One region of the Streptomyces sp. NPDC048566 genome, then DNA from elsewhere that is predicted to be linked to it. Evidence: riboswitches for the same ligand, from Rfam matches in the RefSeq annotation. Region 1 holds a riboswitch; the other holds the start of a gene.
What was found. A riboswitch is a leader RNA that binds a small molecule or an ion and turns the genes downstream of it on or off. The one in region 1 is predicted to bind cyclic di-AMP.
Positions count from the first base shown of each region.

Region 1 (6,892 bases):
AGGCGTCGTACGTCCTGGGGAGGGACTTCGTGAACCATCCGGTAGCAGTCATCGGCGCGGGGCCGTTCGGGCTGTCCACCGCCGCCCATCTGCGGGCGCGGGGCATTCCGGTGCGGGTCTTCGGCGAACCCATGGTCAGCTGGCGCGACCACATGCCCGAGGGGATGCTCCTGAAGTCGACCCCGGCCGCGTCGAGCATCGACGCCCCGCAGCGGGGGCACACCCTCGGCGACTACTGCGCTGCCGCGGGGACGCGGCCGCTCGCCACGGACGAGGACATCATTCCCGTCGAGACGTTCATCGGCTACGGGCAGTGGTTCCAGGAGCGGCTCGTGCCCGGTCTGGAGCAGGTCCGGGTCGTCTCGGTCGACCGCGGGAGCGGCCGGGGCTCCCCGGGCGGCCCGGACGGTTTCGTCCTCAAGCTCGACTCGGGGGAGTCCTTCACGGCGCGGGCGGTCGTCGTGGCCACCGGGCTGTCCGGGCTGGCGTATCTGCCCGCCGCGCTGGCCGAGGCGGCGGCGGACGGGCCGACGCCCTCGGGACCCCTGTCGCACAGCTCGCAGCACCACGACCTGAGCCGGTTCGCCGGCAAGGACCTGATCGTCGTCGGCGCGGGCCAGTCCGCGCTGGAGACGGCGGTGCTGGCGGCGGAGGCGGGCGCGCGGGTGACGGTGGTGTCCCGGGGGCGGGGAGCGGTGGACTTCGGCGCGCCGCCGTGGGACCAGCCGAAGCTGCGCCCGGAGTCGCCGTTCGGGCGGGCCTGGTCGCTGTGGGCCCTCAGCCACCACGCGCAGCCCTACCGCCATCTGCCCGCCGGGGCACGGCACTACCTGGTCCGCCGGGTGCTCGGACCGCTCGGCGCCTGGTGGCTGCGGGACCGCTTCGAGGGCAGGGTCGCCGTCCGCGAGGTGCGGCGGATCGTCCGGGCGGGAGCCGCGGAGGGCAAGCCCGTCCTCACGGTGCAGACCCACGGCGGCCGGCTGGACGACCTGTCCGCCGACCACGTCGTGGCGGCGACCGGATACCGCGTGGACATCGCCGCGATGGACTTCCTCGGGGACGGGCTGCGGACCGCGCTGGCCGTCAGCCGCGGCACTCCGCGGCTGGGCGCCGGATACCGCTCGTCGGTTCCCGGCCTGTACTTCACCGGCCTGCCCGCGGCGTCCTCGTACGGTCCGGTCATGCGGTTCGTGTGCGGCACCCGGTTCGCGTCGCCGCGTCTGGCCCGGCATCTGGCGGCCGCCCACGGGTGAGCGTCCGGTGGCCGGTCACCGGTGGACCCGGGACCGGCCGGGCGCGTGGACGTCCGTCGCCCGATCGGGCGACGGACGTTTCCGCCTGCCCGCCGGGGTGACCGCCCGCGTCCCCCCCCGGTCCCGGAACCGGCCGCCGGCACCCCGTCGTGTGCTGCCGCTCCGGTGGTTCGGGTGGGACGGGCGCGGGGGGAACGGCGGTGTTGAGCCGTTGTGATCGGTCCTGCACGGGAAAGTCCGACCGGACGGAAGCGGGCCGTGCGTGATCCCAACCGGTCGCAACGCGCCTGCCACCGTGCGGTGAACGGCGTTGCCGACGGGATACCGGACGTCGTCCGGTTCCGGCGGGGTCGACGGGTCCCGCGATCCGTATTCTTCGGATCATGGCCGCTCCGACTGCATATTCACTCATCGCCACTGACCTGGACGGAACGCTGCTCCGCGGCGACGACACGCTCTCCGACCGGTCGCGGGCCGCGTTGGCGAAAGTGACCGCGGCAGGTGCCCGGCACCTGGTGGTGACGGGCCGCCCCGCACCGCGGGTCAGGCCGCTGCTGGACGAACTCGGCGGCCGGGGACTGGCGGTGTGCGGGCAGGGCGCGCAGCTCTACGACGCCGGAACCGACCGGATGCTCTGGTCGGTCACGCTGGAACGGGAGTTGGCGGAGACGGCGCTCGGCAAGATCGAGGCGGAGGTCGGCCTGCTGTACGCGGCGGTGGACCAGGACGGCGTGGACGGGCTGACCCTCATCGAGCCGGGCTACGTCATGCCGCACCCGACGCTGCCCGCTGTGCGGGTGCGGAGCCGGGACGACCTGTGGGCGCAGCCGATCAGCAAGGTGCTGCTGCGCCATCCGTCGCTGTCCGACGACGAGTTGGCCTCGGCGGCGCGGGGAGTGGTCGGTTCGCTGGCGACGGTCACCATGTCGGGGCCCGGTACCGTCGAACTCCAGCCATGCGGAGTGACCAAGGCCACCGGTCTCGCGCTCGCCGCGGCCCGTCTCGGGCTGAGCCCGTCGGGGACGCTCGCGTTCGGGGACATGCCGAACGACATCCCGATGTTCGACTGGGCGGCACACGGGGTCGCGATGGCCAACGCGCATCCCGAACTGAAAGCGGTGGCCGACGAGGTGACGCTGTCCAACGAGGACGACGGCATCGCGGTGGTCCTGGAGCGGGTCTTCGGGTGCGGAGAGCGCTGCTGACCCGGGCCTCGGTACCGGCGCCGCCCGCCCCGCGGCCTCGGGAGGGTGCCCGCGCGGACCTCCCGGCGGGGCCCGGCGGGCCGGGCCCCCGGAGGGTGCCCGCGCGATCCGGAGGCGCCCCTCTCGTACGGCACCGCCGGCGGACCCGTGGGTGCCGCCGGCCGATGTCGTGGTGTGGGGGGAGAGGGTGCGCCGCGGGGATCAGTAGGCGCCGTTGACGTTGTCGATCGAGCCGTACTTCGCGGCGGCGTAGTTGCAGGCCGCCGTGATGTTGGCGACCGGGTCGTAGGGGTCCATCGAGGTGCCGGGCACGTGGTAGGCCAGGAACGTGGGGTCGATGACCTGGAGGAGCCCCTTGGAGGGGGTGCCCGCGACGGCGTTGGAGTCCCAGTTGTTGATGGCCTTCGGGTTGCCCGAGGACTCGCGCATCACGTTGCGGTGAATGCCGTCATAGGTGCCGGGGATGCCCGCCTTGCCCATGATGTCCAGGGACTCCTTGATCCAGCCGTCCAGGTTGTTCGCGTACGTGGTGGCGGACGCCTGGGTGGCCGTGGTCTTGGCGGTCGTCGTGGCCGCGGCCGACTTCAGGGTCTTGGTGCCGACCGTGAGCGTCAGGCCCGTGCGCAGGTGGCTCGGGTCGTTCCCGATGACCGCGCGGTTCGCCGTGTACAGCTTCTTCCAGCCGCCGCTCGACGGGTACTTCTTCGCGATCTTGGTCAGCGTGTCGCCGGCGACCACCTTGTAGGTGATGAGCTGGACGTTGGGGACGGCCGCGGTCTTGGCGGCCTGGGGGGTGGCGGCGTGGGCGCCGGTCGCGCTCACGAGCGGCAGGGCCAAGGCCAGGGCGCCCGTCCCCGCGGCGATCATTCCGCGGGTGACGATGTTCTTGCGGGCGGGGCGGTGCGTGCCTGCGGGCATGACGAATTGTCCTCTCCGACGCCTGCGAGGTGAGCTGTCGGGTTCGGGCGGGAGATGCCCGGCCGCGTTTCGGGCGCGGCTTCACCCCTAGCCGGTCCGGTCTTCCGGATCGGCGGCCTACCTGTGGTTCCCCCGCTCCTGCCGTGTGTGCGTGGGTGGATGGGTTCCGGGCGACGGCAGGATTCGGCGATCCGCCCGGGGTCGACGAGAACGTATGCGACTGCACATGTCGGGAACAAGGCCCGATGTGGCGTTGAAGATCGCTTTCGCCCTTTTGGGGGCGTGGCGAAACGTCCGTTTGCGCCGGAATTGAATCCTCAACTTGCCTTTGGTGAAGGGGTTCGTGGGTGGTGGGCCGAGGGTGATCCACTGGTCGGCGGGTGACTCAATTCACGCGTGCAACGGTCGCCAACGCGGCATGACGGGCAAGTCGGGCATTACGCCACCGCCGTTTGGCGTGCCGGGAGTTACGGGACGGTCACGGTGGCGCCCGCATGCCGGACAGGCCCTGCCGGGGTGCGTCACGCACGAGCGGACCGGCGGAGGCGCCGCAGGCCGGCCGGCCCGGCGAACGCCGCGCCGCGCGCGATGAGTTGACGGGGGTGGGGCGGAAGCGGCGCGGGCCGCCGGGCGAACGCCGTTGCGTGCGCGGCCGATTGGGCCCGGCGTCGGTCCGCCGGACCTCGGAGAAAGGAGGCGGCGTCAGGGGACGGGACGCCGTCGACTCAGCGGGGCGACGTTGTGCCCCGCCCCGATTCGACCCGACCCGCCTCGACCCGACCCGACCCGCATCGACCCGATCCGATGTGACCCGGCGCCGGGCTTGGCGCCGGGCCGACCCCGCGCGGGCGGTCAACCGGAGACGGGTGAAGCCTGCCGGGCGCCCCGTCCATGTGCCACGCCCCATCACCTCACGGGCGGGCACCGGGCCGGCGGTCCGGCCGCCGGGGCGGGCACGGCTGACCCCCGGGCGGGCCCGTGCCGAGGTCGGAACCGCCTGGAGGGGGTGCCCGTGCGTCACGGCGGTCGTCCGCCCGGCGGACCGCGACGACCGCCCCCGGCGGGGCGGGCGCGCGGGTGGCGCCCCGCGGCGCGGTCGGGCGGTCCCGATGGGATGCCGAACCGAACCGCCCGCGCGGCCGGTGGCCAGGGTCGGGGTGGCGGGCCGCTGGGCGACCGAGGTCCCGGCACGCGGAAGGGCCTCCGGTCGTGCCCCGCGCGACGTCCGGCGTGCCGTCCGCCGTGCCGTCCGCTGTGCCGAGACCGTGCAGGGCGGCCCCGGACGCGGGCGGGGGGCGGAGTCCGGCTTACCCAGGGGTGCCGGCGGCCGTGTGGTGGGGTCCGGCCGGTCGGCGGGTCGGGGAGGCGCCCCCGGAGCGTCGGAGCGTCGGGGTGGCTTGTCGGCCGCCGGGCGCCGCGTCCGGGCGAGCGGTCGGGCGCCGTCGGGGAGGGGTGGAGTGGGGCGAGGGCGTCCTGCGCGCGGCTCCACGGGGGAGGGCCGGACGGATGCCCGGGGGCTCGCCTCGGCGCACGGGACGCGTCGAACGGTGGTGCGGCAACCGGACCGGGTCGTGGGGGACGGCGGGCGGGAGGGAGGAGGCGCGGGGGCGGCGCGGCCGAGGTCGCGCGGGACGGCGTGGGGGAGGACGCGGGGGCGTGCGGGCGGCGGTTCCGTGCCCCTGGCGGAAAGCCGCGCCGGGGGAGCGGGACGGGTCGGGGGCGGGGTGATCGTCCGCGGGCCGGGCTCGGGGCCGGACGCGGACGAACCGGGGGCCACGCCCCTCTCTCCCGTGCGCCCCCGGCCCCGCAGGGCCCGGGGGCGGGGCGCCGGGCCGTCGGCGGAGCAGTAGGTGATCGTGAACATGTCGACGGCCGTCGGATACCGCCCGGACGGGAGGGGTACCCGCGGCATGCGGCGCACGGGCGGTTCCGTGTGTCTTACAGGTGTATTCCGGCGTACCTCCCGGCGGGGTCACGTCGGCCGGGGGACGGTGGGCGCTCGTGGTGATCGAAACGTGACCGGATACGCTGACTTGAGTGATGGCAGCGACACATCGACAAACCGTGTCATCGAAAGAATGATCGACCGAGTTCGCCATGTGATCGTCAGCAGACAGGAGAACCTCTCGTGACCGTCGTCGGGCCGTTCGGGCTGAGCGTGCGGGACCAGGCTCTCGAAGCCGATGTCCAGGCCGGATTGGCGGCTGTCGAGGAGGGTTTGCTCGAAGCCACCAAGAGCGGGGTCCCCTTCATCACGGAAGCCGCCCAGCACCTCGTGCGGGCCGGCGGGAAGCGGTTCCGGCCGCTCCTCGTGATGCTCGCCGCCCAGTTCGGTGATCCCTACGCGCCGGGTGTCGTGCCCTCGGCCGTGGTCGTCGAGCTGACGCACCTCGCCACGCTGTACCACGACGACGTGATGGACGAGGCCGACGTCAGGCGCGGCGTCGACAGCGCCAACGTCCGCTGGGGCAACTCGGTGGCCGTCCTCACCGGCGACTTCCTCTTCGCCCGCGCCTCCTACATCCTGGCCGACCTGGGTCCCGACGCCGTCCGCATCCAGGCCGAGGCGTTCGAGCGGCTGGTGACCGGCCAGATCCTGGAGACCGCCGGGCCGCGCGACGGGCGGGACCCGGTCGACCACTACCTGGACGTGCTGAGCGGCAAGACCGGCTCGCTGGTCGCCGTGGCCTGCCGCTTCGGGGCGATGATGTCGGGCGCCGACGAGACGGTCGTCGACGTGCTGACGCAGTACGGCGAGCGGCTCGGCGTCGCCTTCCAGCTCGCGGACGACGTCCTCGACATCGCGTCCGAGTCGCACGAGTCCGGCAAGACCCCGGGCACCGACCTGCGCGAGGGCATTCCCACGCTGCCGGTGTTGCGGCTGCGCGAGCGGGCCGAGCGGCTGGGGCTCGCCGAGGACGTCGCGCTGTGCGAGCTGCTGGACTCCGACCTGACGGACGACGCGCGGCACGCGGAGGCGCTGGCCCGGCTGCGGGAGCACCCCGCGCTGGAGCAGGCCCGCCGGGACACCGTGCGCTACGCGGAGGACGCGCGGGCCGCGCTCGCGCCGCTGCCCGACGGCGACGCGAAGGCCGCGCTGGTCGAGTTGGCGGACGCCGTGGTGCACCGCGCCGGCTGAGTGGCCGCCGGGGCCGCCCCGCGGCCCCCGCACCGGCTTCCCCCGGTGCCGGGCCGGAAGGATGCACCGGCCCGTGACGCCCGGTGCGGCCCCACGCCGTGCCGCCGCGTGACCCGCCGTGCGGTGGATGCCGTCGGTGCCCCCTCCGGCGGTGCGTGCCGGTCGGTGACCCGTGCGCCGTGCGGGGCGTCCGCGACGCGTGACACGCCGGGGGCACGTGCTCCCCGTACGACCCCTACGGGTCCGGCCGGATGCCGTCGTCCGGCGTCATACCGCAGGACTACGCGGAGTTGATTCCGCGGGCTGACGCTTCCGTCCGGCCGATTTGGTCATATGGAGAACACCACTCCTCACCGGTTCGGGTGAGAATGGCGGCC
Region 1 is NZ_JBICWL010000025.1:73,138-80,029, forward strand. Features, by position in the region: gene ACGFS9_RS27530 (ATP-grasp domain-containing protein) at 1-2, shown strand, start outside; gene ACGFS9_RS27535 (FAD-dependent oxidoreductase) at 30-1,253, shown strand; gene ACGFS9_RS27540 (HAD family hydrolase) at 1,637-2,458, shown strand; gene ACGFS9_RS27545 (transglycosylase SLT domain-containing protein) at 2,660-3,376, opposite strand; cyclic di-AMP (ydaO/yuaA leader) riboswitch at 3,381-3,575, opposite strand; gene ACGFS9_RS27550 (polyprenyl synthetase family protein) at 5,505-6,515, shown strand.

Region 2 (6,892 bases), on a different contig from region 1:
CCGGAGCGGTCCTCCTCGATCTCGACGAACAGGTCGGTGTCGGCGAGCCGGATGCGGTCGCCGGTGGTGGGGCCGAACAGGTCGGCGTAAGCGGCCCGTGAGATCTCAGGCATCGAGGGCACCTCCGGTCTCGCCGCGCAGCCCGTGCACCGTACGGGTGCCGGCGAGCGGCACGAGTTCGACGGCGACGGGGATGCCGGGTTCGAAGCGCACGGCGGTGCCGGCGGCGACGTTGAGCCGCTTGCCCCGGGCGGCTCCGCGGTCGAAGTCGAGTCCGGGGTTGGCCTCGGCGAAGTGGTAGTGGGAGCCGACCTGGACGGGCCGGTCGGCGGCGTTCAGGACGGTCAGGCGGGTGACCTCACGGCCCTCGTTGTAGCGGACGGGGCCGTCGGCGAAGCGGATCTCTCCGGGAATCACGATGTCGCTCCCCCGTTCAGACGATCGGGTCGTGGACGGTGACGAGCTTGGTGCCGTCGGGGAAGGTCGCCTCGACCTGGACGTCGTGGATCATCTCGGGGATGCCCTCCATGACGTCGTCACGGGTGAGGATCTTGCGTCCCGAGGACATCAGCTCGGCCACGGTGCGGCCGTCCCGGGCGCCTTCCAGGAGGTGCGACGTGATCAGCGCGACCGCCTCGGGGTGGTTCAGTCTCACCCCGCGGGCCCTGCGCTTCTCGGCCACGTCGGCGGCCACGTGGATCAGCAGCCTCTCCTGCTCGTGCGGGGTCAGTTGCACGGCGTCCCACCTCACAGTCCTCGCTCCGGACCGTGCGGGGCCCGGGTGCCGCAGCCATCGCGGCGGGATAGATGTAACACACCGACACATGGCGCGTTCTTCGCCGATCCGGACACAAGAACCCCCGGCGGCGTGGATCGGCAGATTAGTGGGGCGGAGTTTCAACTACGTTAACCAGCCATTGATCACCCCATGACCGGCAGCCGACCGGTCGCATACCCGGCGCGGAGCGCGGACCCGGGCCGCATCACCTCCGAGGGGGACCCGACACCCGGCCCGCCCGTCACGGCCGCCCCGCCCACCGGTCGCGGGGCGCGGCACCGGGGGCGCGCGCCCGGACCGTATACGGCACGGACGGTGCCGGGGCGTCGCGCGCGCACCCTCCCGCCCGGGCACCGGGTCCGGGTCCGCACCGGCGCGGCCCGCCGGCCGGACGCGGGGAGCCGGCCCGGCACGGCCGCCCTCCCCGGGATCACGGATCGCGGACCGCGGCGGACGGCGCGCCCCGGGCGTCCCCGGCGCCGGGAGCGGGAGTCCGGTCACGACCGGGGCCTCTCGGCGAACGGCGTACGGCCTGTACCTTTTTGACAGACGTCGAGTCATCGACCGCGAGGAGGCGTGCCCATGCAGCGCCCGTCCGCCCGCCCCGTCCCGCCCGTACCCGCCGGCCCCTCCACCCCGGGACGGCCGGGACCGGAACCGCCCCTCCGGATCGACACGCCGAGCGCCCCCTGCACCGCCGCGCGCCACCGGGCGCCGGAGCCGGACCCCCGGGCCGGCACACCGACCGCCGCCCCGCGCCGGGGAGTCGGCCCGCGGCACCGCGGTCACGGGCACCGCGCGCCGCACCGGGCGGGCGGCCGGTGATCCCCGACCCGCCTCCGCTGCCGGCCCTGACCCGTGCGGAAGCCGAGCTGATCGACCGCTACCTGGACGTCGTCGACCTGGTCGGCCGGATCAACCCGGCGCGCCCCGGGGACACCTACCGGGGGCTGCGTGCGGCCCAGGCGCTGGTCGGGAGGGCGACCGCGCTGCGGGACGCGCTCGCGCTGATGCACCAGCGGGGCGAGAGCGAGGTGCACGCCTCCACCCTGGCCAGGGCCCTGCGCGCGCTGGACGGCGAGCGGCGGACCGCGCGGGTCACGACGCCTCCCGAGCCCGGCAGTTGAGGCACCGCGCGCGGACGCCGCAGGCACCCCGGCCCGCGACTCAAACGCACCAGATGGTGTACCCCCTGATGGCGTAGAAATCGGCACTTTCCCGGGCCCCCCGACTTGCGCGACGGGAAGGGCCCCGGCGCGGATCGGGAGGCTCCGGCGCAGGTGCGGGCGTCGTCCGCGGCCCCAACACCCCTTCGAACACAGAGGCGTCCACCCGAACGGGTGAGTGGTGAGTAAGCCCACAAAACACCGGTTCCGCTCGGATTTTCCGACGTTCATGGGTGAAGATCCCTTCCGACGACAAGCCCCCGCCACGGCGGCGGGGCGGTCCGGGCGGACGCCGAGTCCTGCCGCCGCCCGGATGACCGGTCGACAGAAGTGGATCGGCAGGAGTGGAGGACCCAGCACGACGGTCCGCCGGAGCAGCCCTCCGGGCGGTCCTTGGGGTGAAGCCGCGCCAGCGGCCGGGCAACTTCGCCAGCCCGAATCCGACAGGTCATCCTTCACAGGCGGCTGACGAAGGGTTGCGCATGACTGCGCTCAATCGTGTCCCGTCGCTGTGGACCAGGGCCGGTACGGCCTCGGCCCTCACCCTCGCCGCCGTGGGCGGCGGCCTCGTGCTCCCCGGTGGGGCGGCGGAGGCGCAGGCGGCCACCACCGCGACGAAGGCGCTCCGGGTGGCGGCCTCCAAGCACGGCGCCCCGTACAAGTACGGCGCCACCGGGCCGCACCGCTTCGACTGCTCCGGGCTGACCCTCTACTCGTACAAGAAGGCGGGCAAGAAGCTGCCGCGTACGGCCGCGGCGCAGTACAACACGTCCCACCACGTCTCCGCCTCGCACCGCAAGGCCGGGGACCTGGTCTTCTTCCACTCGGGCCGGAGCGTCTACCACGTCGGCATCTACGCCGGGAAGGGGAGGATCTGGCACTCGCCGAAGACGGGGGACGTGGTGAGGCTGCAGAAGATCTGGACGCGGAGCGTCTGGTACGGCCGGGTCGGCTGACCGGTCCGCCGGCGGCGGCTCGGACCGCCGCCGGCGAACGGCACCGGGTCCGACCGCCCTCGCGGCGCCCGGCGGCCCGCTTCCCGGGGGCCGAACCGCCGCGCGTCCGGTGCGCCGGCCCCGGGGCGCCCCGCCCCGCGGTGCGCGCGGCCCGGTGCCGGGACGGCGAAGCCGGCCGCGCCCCTCCGGACGGGCGGGCGGCACGGCGGAGCCGGGCGGGCTACCCCTCGGGCGGGGCCCCTCCCGCGGCGACCGGCTGGACCGCCGCCGTCCAGGGCAGCTCGATGGAGACCGTCTTGCCGCCCTCCCGGGTGGCGCGGACGCTGAGCCTGCCGCCGCACTCCTTGGCGAGCCAGCGGATGATGACCATCCCGCGGCCGTTGTCCTGCTGGACCGCCGCGGGCAGCCGCCGGGGAAAGCGCGGATGACTGTCGGTGACCCCGATCCGCAGGCGTTCCTCCCGTTCGAGGCACACGTCGACCGTGAAGGTGGGGGACTGGCCGAGGGTGTGCTGCACCGCGTTGGTCGCCAGTTCGGACACCACCAGGCGGACGGTCTCGGCGACCTCCGCGCCGTCCGGCAGACCCCACTCGGCCAGCACGTCCGCCACGAACCTACGGGCCACCGAGACCGAGACGGCCTCGCTCGGCAGAGTGACGGCTGCTTCCTGGTGATCTGCCATGGCGACGTCGTCCCTTTCCCACGGGACCGGAGTCCGACACGGAGCGGATGGTTCGAGTACGGTCCCGGACTGGTGCTTGCGCAAGACTGCCACTACCGGGCCGGTCGCGGGTGCGATCCACCGAGTAATGCATATATCTGTCGCTCGATGCGGTGAACTCTGCGTCGGCAGAGCGTATTCGGGCGACTTGAGAGGAGTAGGGAGAACGGGCATGCAGCACGGTCCCGCGGTACGCCGCCGCAAACTGGGTGCCGAACTGCGTGCGCTGCGCGCCGGCACGGGTCTCACGAGCGGCCAGGCGGCGGGGCTGCTCGGCTGGCACCAGTCGAAGGTGAGCCGCATCGAGACCGGCACCAGCGGGGTGAAACCGGCCGACGTGGAGCGTCTGCTGGACGCCTACGGTGTCGCGGACCCCGAACTGCGCGATCTCCTGGTCGTGCTGGCGGGCTCCGAGGGCAACGGGCGGCACCACTGGTGGCACGCCTACCGCGGGGTGCTGCCGCCCGCGTACCGCGACTTCATCAGCCTGGAATCGGGGGCGAGCGGGATGCGGACCCTGGAGACCTCCGTCGTTCCGGGCCTGCTCCAGACGCCCGAGTACGCGCGCGCGGTGACGCGGGCCGCCGTGGAGGGGCTGGAGGAGAGCAGGCTCGACGCCCTGGTCGAGGTGCGGCTGGCCCGGCAGGACGTGCTGCGGGCCGATCCTCCGCTGGAGCTGTGCGCGGTGCTCGACGAGGCGGTGCTGCGGCGGGAGGTGGGCGGGCCGGAGGTGATGTCCCGTCAGCTCCGGCGGCTCCGGGAGGCCGCGACCCTGCCCCAAGTCCGGCTTCAGGTACTGCCGTTCGCGGCCGGGGCGCACATCGGGATCACCGGGCCTTTCGTTATCTTCTCCTTTCCGAACACTACTGATCTGGATGTGGTTGTTCTCGACCACTTGACGAGTAGCCTCTATCTCGAACGGAAAGAAGACCTCCAGGCCTACACGGAGGCCTTCGACACCCTTCGGTTCCACGCCCTTTCGCCCGAGGACTCGTTGGACTACATCGCCGGGATAGGTGACGGCGCGTAAGGAGGCACCCCCCATGTCTGCATCGCCTCGGTACGTACCCTCCAGCACTGCACTGCGCGACGTGCGCTGGCTGCGCAGCAGCCGCAGCACGGGAATGAACAACTGCGTCGAGACGGCTCGCCCCGGCTCCGGACCGTGGTCCGGGACGGTGGCGGTACGCGACTCGAAGAACCCGGCAGGGCCCGCCCTGCTGTTCGCCCCTGCCGCCTGGGAGGGGTTCGTCAGCGGTCTGGCCTGATCCGGGACCGGATCACCGGCTGCGGCTGATGACGTCCACCGCCCGCCCGATCTGCTCGTCGGTGAGGTCGGCGCGGGCCGTCAGCCGCAGCCTCGACACCCCGTCGGGCACCGACGGGGGACGGAAGCAGCCGACGGCGAGGCCCGCCTCGCGGCAGTCGGCCGCCCACCGCAGGGCCCGTTCGGGGGACGGTGCCCGCACGGAGACGACGGCGGCGTCCGGACGGACCGCCGACAGGCCCTCGGCCGTCAGCCGGGCGTGCAGGGACCGCGCCACCTCGCGCGCCCGCGCCGCCCGCCGGGGCTCCTCGCGCAGCAGCCGCAGCGCGGCCAGCGCCGCGCCCGCCGCGGCCGGGGCGAGACCGGTGTCGAAGATGAACGTGCGCGCCGCGTTGACGAGGTGGTCCACGACCGCCGCCGGGCCGAGGACCGCCCCGCCCTGACCGCCCAGCGACTTGGACAGGGTGACCGTGGCGACGACGTCCGGCGCCCCGGCGAGTCCCGCCGCGTGCGGCGCGCCGCGGCCGCCGTCCCCGAGCACGCCGAGCCCGTGTGCGTCGTCCACGACCAGCCCGGCCCCGTACTCCCGGCAGGCGAGGGCCAGTTCACCGAGCGGCGCGGCGTCGCCGTCCACCGAGAAGACCGTGTCGGAGACGACGACGGCCGGCCCCTCGTGGGTACCGAGTGCCTTGCGCACACCGGCCGGGTCCGCGTGCCCGACGACCTGGGTGGTGCCCCGGGCGAGCCGGCAGCCGTCGATGAGCGAGGCGTGGTTGCCCGCGTCCGAGACGACGAGCGAGCCGTGCGGGGCGAGGGCCGTGACGGCCGCGAGGTTGGCCGCGTAGCCGGACGAGAAGACGAGCGCGGACTCGAAACCGCAGAAGTCGGCCAGTTCCCGTTCCAGCTCGGTGTGCAGTTCGGTGGTGCCGGTGACGAGCCGGGAGCCCGTCGCGCCGCCGCCCCAGGTGCGTGCCGCCTCCGCCGCGGCGGCCGTGACCCGCGGATGGCGGGCCAGCCCGAGGTAGTCGTTGCTCGCCAGGTCGAGCAGCGGCGACCGCGCGGGGCGCGGGCGCAGCGTCCGGACGAGGCCCGCGGCCCGGCGTGCCGCGGCCTGCTCGTCGATCCAGCCGAACGCCATGAGTCCTCCGGGCCGTCGTCGCGGGGTGTTTTGTAGGCAGTGCACAGACCCTAGCGGGGGGACCAGCCGCCCAGGATGTGGCAATACCCACACGTCGAACCCACTCTGTTGTCCGATCTCTCCTTGGCCGGGACCGGTCGCATAGGCCAGGATCGGACCTCATGGACCTGCTGAACACGCTGGTGGACAAGGGGCTTCGGCGCGAGCTGCCGACCCGCGAGGAAGCGCTGGCCGTACTGGCCACGTCCGACGACGACGTACTGGACGTGGTGGCCGCGGCCGGCCGCGTGCGCCGGCACTGGTTCGGGCGGCGAGTGAAACTGAACTACCTCGTCAACCTGAAGTCGGGCCTGTGCCCGGAGGACTGCTCGTACTGCTCGCAGCGTCTCGGTTCGCAGGCCGGGATCCTGAAGTACAGCTGGCTCAAGCCCGACGAGGCGTCGCGTGCGGCGGCGGCCGGGCTCGCCGGGGGCGCCAAGCGGGTGTGCCTGGTGGCCAGCGGCCGGGGGCCCACGGACCGGGACGTGGACCGGGTGTCCGACACGATCAAGGCCATCAAGGACCAGAACGAGGGCGTCGAGGTGTGCGCCTGCCTCGGTCTGCTCTCCGACGGCCAGGCGGAGCGGCTCCGCGCGGCGGGCGCGGACGCCTACAACCACAACCTGAACACGTCCGAGGGGACGTACGGGGACATCACGACCACGCACACCTACGCCGACCGGGTCGACACGGTCAACAAGGCGCACGCGGCGGGACTGTCGGCCTGCTCGGGCCTGATCGCGGGCATGGGCGAGTCGGACGAGGACCTGGTCGACGTCGTCTACGCGCTGCGCGCCCTCGACCCGGACTCCGTCCCGGTGAACTTC
Region 2 is NZ_JBICWL010000002.1:295,891-302,782, forward strand. Features, by position in the region: gene ACGFS9_RS05130 (urease subunit alpha) at 1-113, opposite strand, end outside; gene ACGFS9_RS05135 (urease subunit beta) at 106-417, opposite strand; gene ACGFS9_RS05140 (urease subunit gamma) at 434-736, opposite strand; gene ACGFS9_RS05145 (hypothetical protein) at 1,600-1,905, shown strand; cyclic di-AMP (ydaO/yuaA leader) riboswitch at 2,225-2,423, shown strand; gene ACGFS9_RS05150 (C40 family peptidase) at 2,427-2,900, shown strand; gene ACGFS9_RS05155 (ATP-binding protein) at 3,121-3,582, opposite strand; gene ACGFS9_RS05160 (helix-turn-helix domain-containing protein) at 3,794-4,651, shown strand; gene ACGFS9_RS05165 (DUF397 domain-containing protein) at 4,665-4,889, shown strand; gene ACGFS9_RS05170 (8-amino-7-oxononanoate synthase) at 4,902-6,026, opposite strand; gene bioB (biotin synthase BioB) at 6,188-6,892, shown strand, end outside.
Region 2: another riboswitch for cyclic di-AMP. It lies ahead of ACGFS9_RS05150 (C40 family peptidase); the one in region 1 lies ahead of ACGFS9_RS27545 (transglycosylase SLT domain-containing protein).